Regions from separate parts of the Methylobacterium sp. PvR107 genome, predicted to be linked through region 2. Evidence: riboswitches for the same ligand, from Rfam matches in the RefSeq annotation. Region 2 holds a riboswitch; the other holds the start of a gene.

Region 1 (8,567 bases), 3.5 Mb from region 2:
GGGTCACGGCGGCGGCGGCCGTCGCTCCGAGGGCGTCGAGGCCCTGTGGCCCCGACGACGAGGTGGTCAGCGTGCGGATCTCCATGGCCGGTCTCCTGCGATCCTGTGATCGGAGGATTGAACCGCGCGCCTGCCTAATCATCGGTTAAGGCCGGCGGACGGTCCACCGGACACCTGAGGGCGTTCGGCGATGCGATGAACATCCCGTTACCGCCACGTCACAAATTCGTGCTGCATTCTTCGCGTCGGGCGACTGATCAGGCACCGTTCCGTCGATCGGTGACGGCCGAACGCCTTCCGGCATCGCGTGGCTTCGAGATGCGCAGGGTCTGTTACACACTCGCTTTTGCGGCGACTGCGGCGCTGGCCGCGCCGGATTCCGGAGTCGATCCGGGCGGGCGCACGCTTTTCATCGGCGAACACCGCTGCGCGATCGCGGAGCGGCTCGAGGCCATACACCGACGCGGATCGATCACCGTCTCGCGCGACCGCTTCATCGTCCTAACGCTGCACGCGCACCCGCAGCGTTACGTCCAGTGCATCTTCCAGAACCGGGATATGCAGATGCTCTGCGAGGCAGCCTCGGGCGCCTACGGGCCACCAGGAGGGGACCGCCTGCGGCTGAATGCATCCGCTCTGGCCGCCCTGGCGGCGCTCCACTTCGTTCAGGATGGTCCGCGGGAAAATTTTGCGCGGATCGTGGAGCTGGGAGATCCACCGGACGTCGGGATTGCTGCCGATCTGATGCTCGCGACGTTGCACGATGCCTACGGCGCCCGCCCGGGCGCGGTCCTCGATATCGCGGCCCCGCGTGGCGGAACGCTGGGGCGGGGCTGCGGCACGCCCGGATCCTGAACGGACCGGGCGTGCCGCCATCTCACTCGGCGGCGTCGACGTAGAGCTTGCCACCCTCGGCCAGGAATTCCTCCGACTTCGCCCGCATGCCGGCCTCGGCCTCGGCCTTCGACATCGCGGGCGATGCGCCCACGACCTCGCCGGCCTCCTCCATCGCCAGCACCTCGGCGCGCAGGTCCTGCGTGATCTTCATCGAGCAGAATTTCGGCCCGCACATCGAACAGAAATGCGCGACCTTGTGGGCATCCTTCGGCAGCGTCTCGTCGTGGTAGCGCCGGGCCGTGTCTGGATCGAGCCCAAGGTTGAACTGGTCTTCCCAGCGGAAGTCGAACCGGGCGCGGCTGAGCGCGTCGTCGCGCAGCTGCGCGGCGGGGTGGCCCTTGGCGAGGTCGGCGGCGTGAGCGGCGATCTTGTAGGTGATGACGCCGGTCTTCACGTCGTCCCGGTCGGGCAGGCCGAGATGCTCCTTCGGGGTGACGTAGCAGAGCATCGCGGTGCCGAACCAGCCGATCATGGCGGCGCCGATGCCCGAGGTGATGTGGTCGTAGCCGGGGGCGATGTCGGTGGTCAGCGGGCCGAGGGTGTAGAACGGCGCCTCGCCGCACTCCTTCAGCTGCTTCTCCATGTTGACCTTGATCTTGTGCATCGGCACGTGGCCGGGACCCTCGATCATCACTTGGCAGCCCTTGTCCCAGGCGACCTTGGTCAACTCGCCCAGCGTCTCCAGCTCGCCGAACTGCGCGGCGTCGTTGGCGTCGGCGATCGAGCCGGGGCGCAGGCCGTCGCCCAGCGAGAACGACACGTCGTAGGCCCGCATGATGTCGCAGATCTCGTCGAACCGCTCGTAGAGGAACGATTCCCGGTGCCCGGCGAGGCACCAGCGCGCCATGATCGAGCCGCCGCGCGAGACGATGCCGGTGACGCGCCGGGCGGTCAGCGGCACATGGGCCAGCCGAACGCCGGCATGGATGGTGAAGTAGTCGATGCCCTGCTCGGCCTGCTCGATGAGTGTGTCCTTGAACACCTCCCAGTCGAGCTTGAGCGGATCGCCGCCGACCTTCTCCAGCGCCTGGTAGATCGGCACCGTGCCGATCGGGACCGGGCTGTTGCGGATGATCCACGAGCGGATGTTGTGGATGTTGCGGCCGGTGGACAGGTCCATGACCGTGTCGGCGCCCCAGCGGATCGACCAGACCAACTTCTCGACCTCGTCGGCGGCCGAGGAGGTCACGGCCGAGTTGCCGATATTGGCGTTGATCTTGACCAGGAAGTTCCGGCCGATCGCCATCGGCTCCAGCTCGGTGTGGTTGATGTTGGCCGGGATGATCGCGCGGCCGCGGGCGATCTCGTCCCGAACGAATTCGGGCGTGATGAAGGGCGGGACCGAGGCCCCGAAGCTCTGGCCGTCGGCGAGTGCGGCGTCCGCACCCTCCAGCATCGTCTCGCGGCAGGCATTCTCGCGATGGGCGACGTAGATCATCTCCTCGGTGATGATCCCCGCGCGGGCGAACTCGTACTGCGTCACCATCTGGCCCGGCGCGGCCTTGCGGATGAGCCGCTCGGCGGGACAGGCGGCGACGAGCTTGTCGCCCGCGAAGCCGTTATCCTCCGGCTTGACCGCCCGCGGCGCGACCGCCGCGTAGCCGCGACCGGCGATCCAGGGTTCGCGCACGCCGGGCAGGCCGGCATTGAGGTCGATACGCGCATCCGTCTCGGTGTAGGGCCCCGACGGGTCGTAGACCCGCACCGGAGCCTCTTTGGGATCGGAGAGGGCAATCTCGCGGTAGGGCACGCGGATATCCAGCCTGCCGGCCGGGCTCGCATAGACCTTGCGCGATCCGGTAACCGGACCGGTGGTCACGGCCTCGGGGCTGCCTTTCACGTCCTTGGGGAGAACGGGTGCGTTCATCGTGGGCCTCTCCTCGTTCTGGAGCGGTCCGGTCCACGCGATGGCTGAGAAGAGAGCCGGCCGCGCGACGCGCGACCGCAGGTTCCCGTCCCTCCGCCGGTATGAGCCGGATCAGGTTCAAGGGTCAGGGCAGCGTGCCCAATCTCAGCCCCCTGCAGGGCCCCCCTCGGAACGTTTCAAGACTCGGGCTCGCGGGCCGCTTTGTCAATGCCGGGGGCAATCCGTAAAGAACAGTTGCTCCCGGCCCGTCTCGCGCTCCGGCGAAAGCGGCGCTTTCCCGCCGGCGGATATGCGTCTCCTGATCGGCCTGGTTCTCGCGGCCATTCTCTTCTACGGGCTCGCCCTGGTCGTGCTCGGGCTCAACCAGCGCCGCGTCCTCTATCCGGGCGCCGATCGGTCACCGCGCGCCGGCGTGGCAGTTCCGGATGCGGCCGCGATCGCCCTCGTCACCGAGGACGGCGAGACGCTGCACGCGTTGTGGAAGTCGTCGCAGCCGGGCTGCGGCGTGGTGGTCAGTTTCCACGGCCATGGCTCGAGACCCGAGCCGCAGGGGGCCCGTTTCAGCGATGGTGCCTGGCACCTGGCGTCTGGGGCGTCCTGGCCCCCGCCGATCGCGGCTATCCGGGCTCGACCGGGCAACCGAGCGAGACGGGGCTGATCCGTGACGGAATGGCGGCGGTGGCCGCGCCGGCACCGGGTGCCCCGATCCTGCTTCACGGCCATTCCTTGGGCGCCGCCGTCGCAGTCGCGATCGGCGCGCGCACCTCGTCGCTTGGCTTGTCTCTGGAGGCGCCGTTCGACTCGATGACGGATGCCGTGCGGCGGCATGTCCCGCTGGCCCCATCCCGGCTCCTGCGCGACACCTATCGCTCGGACCGGCGCATCCGCACCGGGACGGCGCCCGTGCTGATCGTTCCCGGACGCCGTGATCCCGTGGTGCCGGCCAAGCTTGCGGTCGCCCTTGCGGCTTCAGCCGGGCCACGAGCCCGGATCGCGGTCATTCCGGGTGACCACGTCTCGATCCTGGGCGTCCGCGATCGCGAGGCCGAGGCGCTGTTTTAAAAACGCCTCGCGCCCGTCTGGGCGCCGGCGGATTTTGAGGGGTAAAAGGGTGAACGGGGGAGGATGTGCGTGGTCGGACGGCGCTCACGGCGTTGGAGTTTCGATGATCCCGATGCATTGGAGACGGTCGCGCGTCCGGATCCGGTCTGCCCGCTCTGCGAGCGACCGATCCCGCCCAGCGCCCGCTCCAGCCTCCATCACCTGACTCCGAAGCTGAAAGGCGGGACGCACCGGGGCACGGTCCGGCTGCACCAGATCTGCCACTCGGCCATCCATGCCCGCTACAGCGAGGCCGAGATCGCCAAGCGCCTCGCCGATGTGGAGGCCCTCAGGGCCGATCCGGAGATCGAGCGGTTCCTGACCTGGGTCCGCGGCAAGCCCGCCGATTTCCACGCCGCGACCCGCACGACCCGCGACCGGCGCGCGGCACGGCGCAAGTCCTGACGCACACCATTTACCGGGCATTCGCCACGTCGACAGCTCGCGCCGGCGCAGAGCCTTGTCGTCAACCGTTCCCGGTTCAGGATCGCCTCGGCTTCGAGGACGGGACGATGGCAGGAACCGGGGATGCGAGCGATCGGCTCGCCTGGGTCGATATCGCCAAGGGCATCTGCATCCTCCTCGTGGTCATGATGCATGCGGTGACCGGCACCGGCGAAGCCATGGGCGGCGAAGGTTTTCTGCATCCGGTCGTGGCCTTCGCGAAGCCGTTCCGGATCCCGGACTTCTTCCTGCTGTCCGGGCTGTTCATGGGCCGGGTGATCGACCGTGACTGGCGTCTGTTCTCCGACCGCCGCGTCGTGCACTTCGCCTACTTTTACCTGCTTTGGCTCGTGATCCAGTCGGTCGCGCGGTACGGCAAGATCGTAGGCGACGGTGGGCCGACCGACTTCGTGGCGCATCTCGCCCATGCGCTGATCGAACCCTATTCCAGCCTGTGGTTCATCTATCTGCTGGCGGTGTTCTCGGTGGTGACCAAGGCGCTCCGCCAGCTGCCTGCGGGCTTGGTGCTGGCGGGCGCTGCCCTGCTGCAGATCGCCGACATCCGCAGCGACTCGACGCTGATCGATGAATTCTGCGCCCGCTATGTCTATTTCCTCGCCGGGTACCTGTTTGCGGGCCGGATCTTCGCGCTGGCCGACACCGCGCACCGCCGGATCGGTCTTGCCCTGTGCGGCCTTGCCGCCTGGGCTGCCCTGGAAGGATGGCTGGCCCTGACCCCCTGGCGCAACCCGGATCATCCCACCTTGGCCAGTCTGCCGCTCGTCAGTCTTGCGCTGGGTGCGGCAGGCGCCCTGGCGATCGTCGTGACCGCCGCGCTGATCGTCCGGTTGGGCGGTCCGGTCGCCGAAGGGATCAGAATCTGCGGCCAGCGCTCGATCGTGATCTATCTCGCCTTCTCGTTGCCTATGGCCGCAACGCGGGAGATTCTCGTGCGCAGCGGTTGGATCGCCGATGTCGGCGTGACGAGCCTGATGGTCATCGCGATGGCGGTGCTGATGCCATTGATCCTCGAGCGGATCGTGCGCGGCACGCCGTTCGATTTCCTGTTCGTGCGACCCCGGCGCTTCGTCTTCGCCACGGCCGGCGCCCGCACCGTGACCGCTCTGCAACCGGGCTGAGGCGCGGGCTCAGCCTTCGACAGGCTCGAAGGTCAGGCCGATCCGGCGGCCTCGCCGCCACGCCACGGCGGCCGGCCGCGGCTCGGCTCCCTCAATCAAGCGCAGCAGGAACGTCGCCGGGACGACCTGGTCGCCCTCGACCTCGATCTGGGCGCCCGTCTCGGTCACATCCCAGACCAGGCAGCCGGCCTCGCCGTGGGCGAGCACCACGCTGCCGATCGTGAAGGCGTTCTTCCGGAAAACGCTGCGGCGATTCTCCGTCATGGCCTCCCACCGATCACGTCAGCCCGTGGAGCCGGGCTTCGCGCGTCACCATGTTGCCAAGCGACGGTTAACAGGCCGGTTGCGCGCGCGGACTGAGTTTCAAGGTCGCAGATCAATCCTCGTCCGGATCGTCCCGATCGCGACGCCGCGACGGTCCGTAATCCGCGTCGTAGGGACGGCGTAGCGGCGGGCGATCGTAGTCGCGACCGTAGCGATAGGTATCGCGGCGCGGCTCGTCGTCCTCGTCAATGCGACTGCGCTCGTTACCGCCGCCGGCGGTGATGCGCGGCGCGTACCAGCAGCTCTTCGGCTGGCCCGGAGCCGGGTCGCCGAAAGTCTGCGTGTTGCACGGAACCGTGCCGCCCTGCGGGAACGGGCGACCGTTGGTCCGGCCCGGCACCCCGTAATACACGTTGGTCGGGTAGGGCATCCGGCAGATTCCGCCCTCCTGGGCGCAGCCGACCAGGTTCACGGTGTCGAGCTGGTAGGCCTGCACGGGCGTCAGGTGCAGCACGGCCGATCCCAACGACAAGGCCCCGAAGGCCACAACGATCCGATGGCGCACGTCCCTGATTCCCCCTGGTTCGTGGTCACGCTGCCGAATAATCCGGATGCCGGCTTCCGGCCAGCGGCGTCGCTCGCTATGCCGTCGCCGGCAGCCATCGACATCGCGCATTGGGCTGTGTGTGGCCGCACCGTCCGGTCTTCATGCGAAGGTGGCGCCTCAGGAGGGCTTGATGAGAGATGCGTCCGCGCAGGAACTTCTGCTGCTCAGCGCACTGCAGGAATGCCGGATCCAACTCACGGCCGCACGCAAGGACGAACAGGCCGGCGCCGCCCTGCGGCACGACCTCGAGGCCGCACTTCATCGCGAGGAGAATCTCAAGAGCGAACTCGTGCTGGAGCGGGAGCGGACGGAGGCCGTCCGCCTCGTCCTTCATGCGCTCACGAAGAGCATCGGGTGGCTCGGTCTGCGCCGACGGCTCTTCCGGTCACGCATCGCCCGCCTCGGCCGCGAGACGCCGGATTCGGGTCCGCAAGCCGTGCGTCACGATGTGCTCCTTACCGAGTCCCGGCGTGTGCTCGGTGTGACGCCTCCCGTTGATCAGGCATCGGGGTCCTGACGCTCTCTCCGGTCGAAGCCGGGAACGGGCGCGGACCGCATCGATAACGGCCCCTTAAACGGCCGCATTTAGCGTGCGGAAACCGCTACGCGTCGCACGGGACCCGCGCGTCGGTTCGGATCAATGCGAAGACGGGATGCATGGCCAAGGGTCGAGGCAGGATTGAGCCGAACTTCGATGTGCCCGAAGGGCGCGTGAGGGATCGCGGCGAACTCGATCTGCGCCTGTCCCGGGAGGACCGTCCCGGGACAGGAGAGCGCGTGGCGAAGCGATCGGGCGGCACGGCGCGGCAGCCGGCCAAGACGGGCGGCCGACCGAAGCGTTCGGGCGGCGCCCGCCGTCGCCGGTCGTGGCTCGGCCGGATCGTCTACGGCACCGTCGTGCTCGGCCTCTGGGCCGTGATCGGTCTGGCCGGACTGATCGCCTACCACGCCTCTCAGTTGCCCCCGATCGACCAGCTCGCCGTACCCAAGCGGCCGCCCAACATCGCCATCTTGGCGAGCGACGGCTCGCTGCTGGCCAACCGCGGCGAGACGGGCGGCCGCGTGGTCTCGATCAAGGAGCTCCCGCCTTATCTCCCCCGCGCCTTCGTGGCGATCGAGGATCGGCGGTTCTACCAGCATTTCGGCGTCGACCCGGTCGGCATCCTGCGCGCCATCGGCCAGAACCTGACCCGGCGCGGCGTCGCCCAGGGCGGATCGACCCTGACGCAGCAACTCGCCAAAAACCTGTTCCTGACGCCCGAGCGCTCCGCCTCGCGCAAGATCCAGGAAGCCATCCTCGCCCTGTGGCTGGAGCACAAGTACACCAAGGACGAGATCCTCGAGCTGTACCTGAACCGCGTCTATTTCGGCGCCGGCGCCTACGGCGTCGAGGCCGCGGCGCAGCGGTATTTCGGCAAGCCTGCCAAGGAGGTGAGCCTCGCGCAGGCGGCCATGCTCGGCGGCCTCGTGCAGGCCCCCTCGCGGCTCGCCCCGAACCGCAACCTGCCCGCCGCCCAGGCGCGCGCCGCACAGGTGCTCGCGGCCATGCAGGACCTCGCCTTCGCGTCGGCGCAGGACGTCAAGGTGGCCCTCGCTCAGCCCGCGAAGCCCGCCAACGCCCGCGGCGGCGGCTCGGCCAACTACGTCGCGGACCTCGTGATGGACGTGCTCGACGATTACGTCGGCAAGTTCGACACCGACATCTCCGTGCAGACCACCGTCGATACCGGTCTCCAGGCCACCGCCGAACGCGCACTCACCGACGAGCTCAACGCCAAGGGCGCGCGGTTCAACGTGGGCCAGGGCGCCCTGGTCTCGATGCGGCCCGACGGCGCGATCCGCGCCCTGATCGGCGGTCGCGACTACGCCCAGAGCCAGTTCAACCGCGCGACCACCGCGAAGCGGCAGCCCGGCTCGTCGTTCAAGCCCTTCGTCTACCTCACCGCGGTGGAGCATGGGGCGACGCCCGACACCGTGCGCGATGACGCCCCGATCCGCATCGGCAATTGGGCGCCGGAAAACTACTCGCATCGCTACGAGGGTCCGGTCACCCTGCGGACCGCGCTCGCGCAATCGCTGAACACCGTCGCGGTGCGTCTCGGCCAGGAAGTCGGCCCGAAGGCGGTGGTGCAGACCGCCCAGCGGCTCGGGATCACGTCCCCGCTCCAGGCGAACGGGTCGATCGCCCTCGGCACGTCGGAAGTGACGCTGCTGGAGATGGTCGGAGCCTACGGCGCCTTCGCCAATG
Region 2 (8,567 bases):
ACCTCGGCGACTTCATCGAGGACAAGAACGTCGTCCTGCCGATCGACGCGGCGATCCAGTCGAACCTGCGCGAGACCACCACGCGCGTGCTCGCCTCGCTCACGCCCCGCGAAGAGCGCGTCCTGCGGATGCGCTTCGGCATCGGCATGAACACCGACCACACCCTCGAGGAGGTCGGCCAGCAATTCTCGGTGACCCGCGAGCGCATTCGTCAGATCGAGGCGAAGGCGCTGCGCAAGCTGAAGCACCCGTCGCGCAGCCGGAAGCTCCGGAGCTTCCTGGACAACTGAGCCTCGCCGCGGCTTCGGCCGCGGTGCTTTCTCCGCTTACCGCGTTGCCACGGCGCTGCGCGGCATCCAATCTGGCGCCATGCTCGAACGCCGCCCGCCAACGCCCGGATCGCCGACGGCCTTCGCGGATGGCTCGGAGGCCGACGACGTGCCCTTCGGCGCGCTCCAGCCCTCTGTCGGCATCCGTGACTGGCTGCTCGGCGAGGGCGCGCGGATGCCCAACGCCGAGGAGATGCTCGCCGGCTTGGCCGAGCGGCTGATCGCCGTCGGCGTTCCGGTGGACCGGGCCTCCACGGCGATCGACACCCTGCACTCGGAATATGCCGGTGTCGGCCGGATCTGGACCCGGGACGGCGGCACCACGGTCCGGCTGTTCCCGCACGGCGCGCGCTCGACCGATGCCTATCTCAACAGTCCGTTCCACACCGTCCACGAGACCGGGAAGTGGCTGATCCTCGACCTCTCCGAGACGCCGGACGACGCCTACGCGATCATCCCGGACCTGAAGGCCGGCGGCTACACCCACTACGTCGTGGCGCCGCTGTTCTTCACCAACGGCACCCGGAACGGCATCACCTTCGCCACCCGCGCGCCGGAGGGCTTCGGCGCGGATGACATCGCGATCCTGCGCTTCGTGATGCCGGCGCTCGCCGCCGTGGTGGAGATGCGCGTCCTGAACAAGCAGCTGGACCACGTCCTGCGGCTCTACGTGGGCGACGAGCCGCACCGCGCGATTCTGGCGGGGGACATCCGACGGGGTCAGGTCACGCGGATCCGCTCGGCGATCCTCTTCGCCGACATGCGCGACTACACCCGAACCACGGCTGACATGACTCCCGAGGAGGCGGTCGGCCTGCTCAACGTGTTCTTCGACTGCCTCGTGCCGCCGATCGAGCGGGAGGGCGGCGAGGTGCTGAAGTATCTCGGAGACGGCCTGCTGGCGATCTTCCGCGAGTCCGGCGACGATCTCGGCGGCGCCGCCAAGGGCGCGCTCACGGCCGCCCAGCACGCCCTCGCGGCCCTCGACGAGGCCAACGCCCTGCACCAGTTCCCGGTCCCGGTGGCCGCCGGCATTGCGCTCCATCACGGCGAGGCGGCCTACGGCAATGTCGGCTCGGGCTCGCGGCTCGACTTCACGGTGATCGGTCGCGACGTGAACCTCGCAAGCCGCCTCGCGCAGCTGAACCGCATCCTCGGCGAGCCGCTGCTGATGTCGAAGCCGTTTGTCGATTTCCTTTGGGGCGATCCGATCCCTCTCGGTGAGCACCAGCTGAACGGCTTCGCGGAGCCCATGGCGGTGTTCCGCCCGAAGTTCCTGCGCCCGCGCAAGCCAAGCTGACGGCCGCGACGCGCCGAGTGGATCGTGCGGGCGAACCGCCCTCTTGAGCGGGCGAAAGGGGCAGCGCCTCCGGGAATCGGCGCGATCTGTACCCGCGTGCGGCGCAGGGTTCCCCGGTCTTCAGAATTGCCAGGCCGGGACGAATTCCGAACGATAGGTTGTCGGCTGGCAACCCCAGGCCGGATCGATCATTCCGGCGAGGGCTTGACGCGCCAGCGCGCTTGTTCGGGAAAGGACATCCCCGGGAACATCCAACTGTTCCAGGATGTCGAGACAGGCAGACAAACAGGCGCGCAGTTGGCCCACGTGAAAGGCGTTGGCGGCGAACTCTTCTCGCAGCCCGTAGCTGTACACCCACGGATGCAGAGAGATCCCTGCCGCCGGCAGTGTCAGGGCGAGCCCCGCTTCGGCGTAACGAAATCCGGCGGCGAACGTCCTTCTCCGCCTGCAAAAGCGGCTGGCGCCGAGCCGCGCCTCCGCCCGCGCCGGACAGATCGGGATCATCCGATCGTACAGAGCCAGTACCGCATCTTCGGGCTCGTCCAATGCCTCCATGAGGTCAGCAGCACAGAGCAAGCCGATGTAGATCTCTTCGTTCCAATATCCCAAATCTGCGCGCTTCAGATAGTATTCTAAAGCTTTCCGAGGCTCGCCGCCGTCTCGGTACGAGTTCGCCAAATAGAAGGTGTACCGAGCGACCATGAAAGGATCGGCCTCGACGGCCAGGGCGCCTTCCAGCACGGCGATGTCTCGCGATTCGGTCCTGACGTCGCGGTGACGTGCCCCATCGTTTCCGCGACGCATTGCGAGCGGCAGGGTCGGCAGACTCGGATGTCCGGGACATTCCAGAAATTCGTGCAGAACGCCGCGGTAACGCCAATCCATCCGGTTGTCGACGAGTTGTGTCCGCCAGTATCGGGTGGGTCCGTCGACGATCTCGAGCATGTATCCGGGCTCAGAAAGCCGGGGCATCACAAACCGCTCCGGATCAATCAACGCGTCATCGGCGTCGATGATCAGCGAATAATCGGCATGCGGACGCGCGAGCGCCAAGGCCTCGGTCCGGTTGAGGGCGAAATCAACCCAGGGCCGCTCCACGAGAGCACCGGGCAGATCGACCAACGCTGCACGGATGACATCCTGGGTGCCATCGGTCGATCCGGTGTCAACGATGACCCAGTGATCGATAAGCGGCCGAACGGAATCTAAGCATCGGTGGATGACATGAGCTTCGTTCCGCACAATCATTGACAGGCAAATCGTCTGACCAAAATTATTCATATCACATCCCGGCCGATCACTTTAAAATTGCGAGGACATAGACGACGAAAGCCGCCGGCTTCACCGCGATCGTGAGAGGAGGCAACGCTGAGACGCTGGAATCGCACGGAAAGACGCGGACCGGATCGACCTAAACTTGCGGGGAGCCTTCGGGACTGTCCGCGGATGCGGCGGAACCGCGTCGACACCGCTTCGTGTGCTCAACCTTGCCAAACAGGCGTGAATTCCGACCTGTAGGCAGAGTGCTGCAACCCCCAGACCGGGTCGAGCATCGTAGCGAGCGCCTGTCGAGACAGCGTGCAGACGCGCGAGCGGACTTCCTCCGGAACGTCCGATCGCTCGAACATATCCAGGCACACGGACAGGCAGACCCGAAATTGTCCTGTGTGATAAGCGTGAAACGCTAATTCATCTCGCAATCCATAAGTATACACCCACGGATTCAAGGCCAGCCCTTCGCTGGGCATTGGCAGCGGCACGCCGGCCTCGGCGTAGCGGTACCCGGCGGCGAAGTTGCCCGAGATCCTGCAATACCGACTGGCGGCGTGGCGCGCCTCTGCTCGCGCCGGACAGACGGAGATTGCACGATCATAGACCGCCAAGATCTCAACCGCGGGCCTGCCCAGGGTTTCCAAGATAAGCCCGGCATTGAGAAGGCTAAGGTAAACCTCTTCTTCCCAATAACCGAGATCAGCACGCTTCAAATAATACGCGAGAGCCTTGGCGACATCGCCCACGTCGCGATAGGATCTCGCCAGATAAAACGTGTAACGTGCGACCATGAACGGGTCGGTCTCGATGGAAAGAGCCTTCTCCATTGTGGTGAGATCGCGATATTCAGACATTTCATCGCGGTGACGCGCACCGTCATCGCCCCGGCGCATCGATACCGGCAGCATCGGCGTGGATGGATTGCCCGCGCATTCCAAAAATTCGTGCACCACACCCCGATAATGCCAATCGAAGCGATTGCTCACCATCTGTATTCGAAAATATTCAGTCTTACCATCAAGAATGGTAAACATGTATCCGGCATCAGCGAGCTTCGGCAAAACGAAGCCTTCGGGAACGATCAGCTCGTCGTCGGCATCGATGATCAGCGTGTAGTCGGCGTGCGGGCGCGCGAGTTTGAGCGCCTCGGTCCGATTGAACGCGAAGTCGACCCACGGTTGCTCGACGAGCCGGCCGGGACGATCGGCCATCGCCGCCCGGATGACGTCCTGCGTCCCGTCCGTCGATCCGGTATCAACAACGATCCAGTAGTCGATGAACGACCGAACCGAATCGAGACAGCGTCGTATGACGTGCGCTTCATTCTTGACGATCATCGACAAACAGACGGTCTGACCGAAAGCGTTCATGGCAATCATATTCGAGATTATGTTTGCGGCCGACAAGACGGCGTGTCCGTTCGTAACATCGAAACAGGCCACAACAAAGCGTCTCGGCGGGTTTCGGAAGCAGGATTTCAGCTTATTTCGACTCAGAATAGAGAGCTATGTTCCATTTTTTGCTCTCATTGCCGAGAGATGTGGTGATGAAGACGGAAAATTAATTCTTCTATAGGGATCTATATTGATCGAAAGGTTGTGCGTTTCCGAGCGCGGCCGCAAAGGAACAAATCGGGCTTCCATGCCGGGTCGAAAGGCGCAGTTCGGCATCCGCGGCGCCGCAGCGATCTGGCTTCCCTCGGACCGGTCCGGGTCGCAGGCAATCGCTTCGAGGAAGGCCCGCGATGGGACGAAGCGGATCCCCGCGACCGGCCTCCGGCTCCGAGGCGTCCGGGCGTGGCACCGGTACGGACCTCGGGGGCGCCTCACCCCCGCAGGGTCATCGTTCCGCCGCTGACGCTGAACTCGCGCAGGCGCTTGAGAAACGACATGCCGAGCAGGCTCAAGCTGAGGCGCCCCCGCGGGATCACCACCGCGTCCACATCCCGCACGGTGATCGAACCGACCTGCAATACGGCGATCCGGATCGGCGCCACTCGGACCGTCCCGTTCGCGGTGTTCCAGACGCGGCTGAAATCGCCCGCGCGGACACGGATTCCGATCCGCTCGGCATCCTCCTCCGAGAAGGCACAGGAACTCGCGCCGGTATCGACCATCATCGACAGGGCGCGACCGTCCATCAGGGCATTCACGAAGAAGTGCCCGTTGCGCCCGGCCTGAAGCGCAACGCCGGCCACCGCTCCGTCGAGAACCGACGCCGTTGCCGCGGCTGAGGCCCGTTCAACTGGATCCGGACGCGTCCGCTCACGCAGCTTCTGGAAAGCCATCGTCGACAGGAAGCCGATCGTGCAGACAACCACGAATGTGCGCACGCTTCCCGCTCCGACCCGACAGAGCTGTGTAGTCTTCGCCCGATCCGTGAAGGGCCGGTGCCCGGCGGCTGGCTTTCGTCCGGCTTGGTATCCGGGTGGTGACTGCGTCCGACGAATGTCCGTCCGTCGGCCGCTGCCGGTCAGCGGCGGGGTTGACCGATGCGGCGCGGGCGACCACATCTGTCCCGTTCCAGGGAGATCCCCGGCAAGGGGCTGAGAAACCGCTGGCACGTCCGTCAGGACCTGCGGCGCGGAAATCCTTTGAACCTGATCCGGCTCATACCGGCGTAGGGATTGGACCGCGGCCGCCCGAAAGGCAGGCCACAGCTTCTCACCGAAGCACAGGGCCCGGTTCCCGCGACGGCAATCCGCGGAGATGCCCGTGCCCCTCGACCGCCCCGCTTCACCGATCGGCCGCCGCCGCAGCCCCGATTGCGGTGTCGCACCCGTGGCTCTGCCGGCGCGGACCGACATCGCCGTCATCGGCGGCGGGCTGATCGGCCTGTCGATTGCGTGGCGGCTCGCCCGGGCGGGCCGCACCGTGACCGTGCTGGAGCGGGACACGATCGGCGCGGGCGCGAGCCTCGCAGCCACCGGCATGCTGGCCCCCGCCGCCGAGCACGAGCCCGGCTCGGATCCGCTCCTGCCGCTCGCCCTGGAGTCGCTCCGGCTCTGGCCCGGATTCCGCGATGCCCTGGAAGCCGAGTCCGGCCGCGCGATCGATTACCGTCCCGATGGCACCCTGGTCCTGGCGGTCGGCCGCGACGAGGTCGAGCGCCTCCGCTTCCGCTTCGATCTGCAGCGCCGCTCCGGGCTCGACGCGATCTGGCTGCCGGGCAGCGAGGTTCGGCGGCTGGAGCCCGGCCTGCGCCCCTCCGTCACCGCCGGGATCCACTGCCCGCTGGACCACCAGGTCGATCCCCGGCTGGTCATGCACGCCCTCACCGAAGCCTGCCGTCGGGCCGGCGTCACCCTGGTGGAGCGGACGCCCGTCACCGCCCTCGACTATTCGGGCGGCCGTGTCGCGGGTATTCGGGCCGGGGATCGCGGCCTCGCGGCGGAGACCGTGGTGCTGGCCTCCGGTGCCTGGAGCGGGGAGGGCGGCCTGCTGCCGGAGGGGCTCGCTCTGCCGGTCCGGCCGCTCAAGGGCCAGTCGCTGGCCCTGCGTACCACGCCGCGCACCGGCACGCTTGGCCGGATGATCTGGACCGAGCAGGTCCACATGGCGCCGAAGAGCGACGGCCAGCTCATCGTCGGCGCCACCGTGGAGGATTGCGGCTTCCGGCCCGGCGTCACCGCGGGCGGCCTCTACGCCTTGCTGGAGGGCGCACGCCGGGTGCTGCCCGGAATCGAAGAGATGGAGGTCGAGGCTGTCTGGAGCGGCTACCGCCCCACCTCGGACGACGACGCGCCGATCCTCGACGTGATCGCCCCCGGTCTCGTCGCCGCCACGGGCCATCACCGCAACGGCTACCTGCTGGCCCCCATCACCGCCGACGCCGTAGCCGGCTTGATACTGGAGGGCGTCCTGCCGGATGTCGCCCGGCCCTTCACCCTGGCGCGGTTCGGCCGCCCCGAGCCCCGGAGGGTCTCGGCATGAAGCTCTTCGTCAACGGCGAGCCGCGCGACTGCGCCGCCGAGACCGTGGACGCCCTGTTCCGTCTCGAGGCGGAGGAAAGCGGGATCGAGAGCCCGCAGGGCGTCGCCATCGCGCTGAACGGCCGGGTGCTGCGCCGTCGGGACTGGGGCGAGACCCCGGTTGCGGAGGGCGACCGCGTCGAGATCGTCCGCGCCATGCAGGGAGGTTGAGCATGGACCAGTTTCTGACGCCGCTGCGCCCGGAGAGCGGGGACGACAGCCTGATCATCGCCGGGGTGAGCCTGTCGTCCCGGCTGTTCATCGGCACCGCCGGCTACCCGACCCAGGCGATCATGCGCGACGCCGTCGAGGCGAGCGGCGCCGACGTGGTCACCGCCTCGATCCGCCGGGTCTCGCTCCAGGGACACGGCTCGGACACGGTGAAGATCTTGAAGGGGAAGCGCTTTCTGCCGAACACCGCCGGCTGCGAGACGGCCCGCGACGCGATCATGACCGCCGAACTCGCCCGCGAGGCGCTCGACACCAACTGGATCAAGGTCGAGGTGATCGGCGACCGGGAGACGCTCTACCCGGACGTCACCGAGTTGCTGGAGGCCTGCCGCCACCTCGTGGACGACGGCTTCGTGGTCCTGCCCTACTGCAACGACGACCCGATCATCTGCCAGCGCCTGGAGGATCTCGGCTGCGCCGCCGTGATGCCGATGGGTTCCCTGATCGGCTCCGGGATGGGCGTCGCCAACCCGGCCAATCTCGAGCTGATCTGCCGCCGTGCGAAGGTGCCGGTGGTGGTCGATGCCGGGATCGGCACCGCTTCGGACGCGGTGATCGCCATGGAACTCGGCGCCTCAGCCTGCCTGATCAACACCGCAATCGCCAAGGCCGACGATCCCGTGCGGATGGCCCGCGCCATGGGCCGGGCCGTGGAGGCCGGGCGCGACGCGCATCTGGCCGGGCGGATCCCCCGCCGCGGCCGGGCCGAGCCGTCGAGCCCGCAGCTCGGCCTCGTCGGCTCGTGACAGCGCTGCCGTCACGGATGCTGGCGGTGACGGACCGGCACGGGCATCCGCGGCCGCTCGTCGAGACCGTGCAGGCGATCCTCGACGGCGGCGGGTGCTGGATCTGGTTCCGGGACAAGGACCTGGAATCGGACGCGCGGCGACGCCTCGGCACGCGCGTGGCCGAGTGCGTGCGGGCCATGAACGGCGTCCTGACGATTGGAGGCGATGTCGCACTGGCGCGCGCCCTCGGTGCCGACGGCGTGCATCTCGGCGGCGGCTCGGGGCGTGCGGCGATCGCTGCGGCGCGGGCCGCGTTGGGCGAGGCTGCGCTGATCGGCGTCTCGGCGCACGCGCCGCGCGAGGCCGCAACCGCCGCGAAGGCCGGCGCCGATTACGTGACCCTCAGCCCGATCTACGCGACCGCGAGCAAGCCCGGCTACGGACCGGCGCTAGGTCTCAAGGGAATCACGGACAGCTGCGGCGCCGGGCTGCCCGTGGTGGCGCTCGGCGGTCTCGGTCCCGAGGCGATCGGGTCCTGTCGCGCGGCAGGCGCGGCGGGTTTCGCCATCATGGGCGGCCTGATGCGCGCCGAGGATCCGGCCGGAGCGACGCGGGCGCTCCTGAAGGCCTGGAGCGCCGCGGAGGCTTCATAAGCTCGGACGATGACCTGAGGGTAACAGATGCCGTCTTTGCGAGCACCGCGAAGCAATCGAGGGACGCGCCAAGTCCGGCGATGA

Evidence for each region. Region 2 has a riboswitch for thiamine pyrophosphate ahead of thiO (glycine oxidase ThiO). Riboswitches for the same ligand answer to the same signal wherever they lie in the genome.
Region 1: linked by a shared signal. The riboswitch ahead of thiC (phosphomethylpyrimidine synthase ThiC) and the one ahead of thiO (glycine oxidase ThiO) in region 2 are both predicted to bind thiamine pyrophosphate.

The regions. Positions count from the first base shown of each region.
Region 1 covers NZ_JAFIBW010000001.1:4,603,366-4,611,932, forward strand. Annotated here, with positions in the region: gene JOE48_RS21720 (hypothetical protein) at 1-85, opposite strand, end outside; gene JOE48_RS21725 (TY-Chap domain-containing protein) at 196-855, shown strand; gene thiC (phosphomethylpyrimidine synthase ThiC) at 878-2,764, opposite strand; TPP riboswitch at 2,836-2,941, opposite strand; gene JOE48_RS30460 (hypothetical protein) at 3,054-3,422, shown strand; gene JOE48_RS30465 (hypothetical protein) at 3,443-3,826, shown strand; gene JOE48_RS21740 (restriction endonuclease) at 3,896-4,270, shown strand; gene JOE48_RS21745 (acyltransferase family protein) at 4,378-5,448, shown strand; gene JOE48_RS21750 (pilus assembly protein PilZ) at 5,458-5,712, opposite strand; gene JOE48_RS21755 (hypothetical protein) at 5,825-6,277, opposite strand; gene JOE48_RS21760 (ATP-dependent helicase) at 6,450-6,836, shown strand; gene JOE48_RS21765 (transglycosylase domain-containing protein) at 6,977-8,567, shown strand, end outside.
Region 2 covers NZ_JAFIBW010000001.1:1,096,129-1,104,695, reverse strand. Annotated here, with positions in the region: gene rpoD (RNA polymerase sigma factor RpoD) at 1-290, shown strand, start outside; gene JOE48_RS05090 (adenylate/guanylate cyclase domain-containing protein) at 370-1,629, shown strand; gene JOE48_RS05085 (glycosyltransferase) at 1,750-2,910, opposite strand; gene JOE48_RS05080 (glycosyltransferase) at 3,111-4,271, opposite strand; gene JOE48_RS05075 (TIGR02281 family clan AA aspartic protease) at 4,727-5,233, opposite strand; TPP riboswitch at 5,417-5,545, shown strand; gene thiO (glycine oxidase ThiO) at 5,610-6,833, shown strand; gene thiS (sulfur carrier protein ThiS) at 6,830-7,042, shown strand; gene JOE48_RS05060 (thiazole synthase) at 7,045-7,848, shown strand; gene JOE48_RS05055 (thiamine phosphate synthase) at 7,866-8,483, shown strand.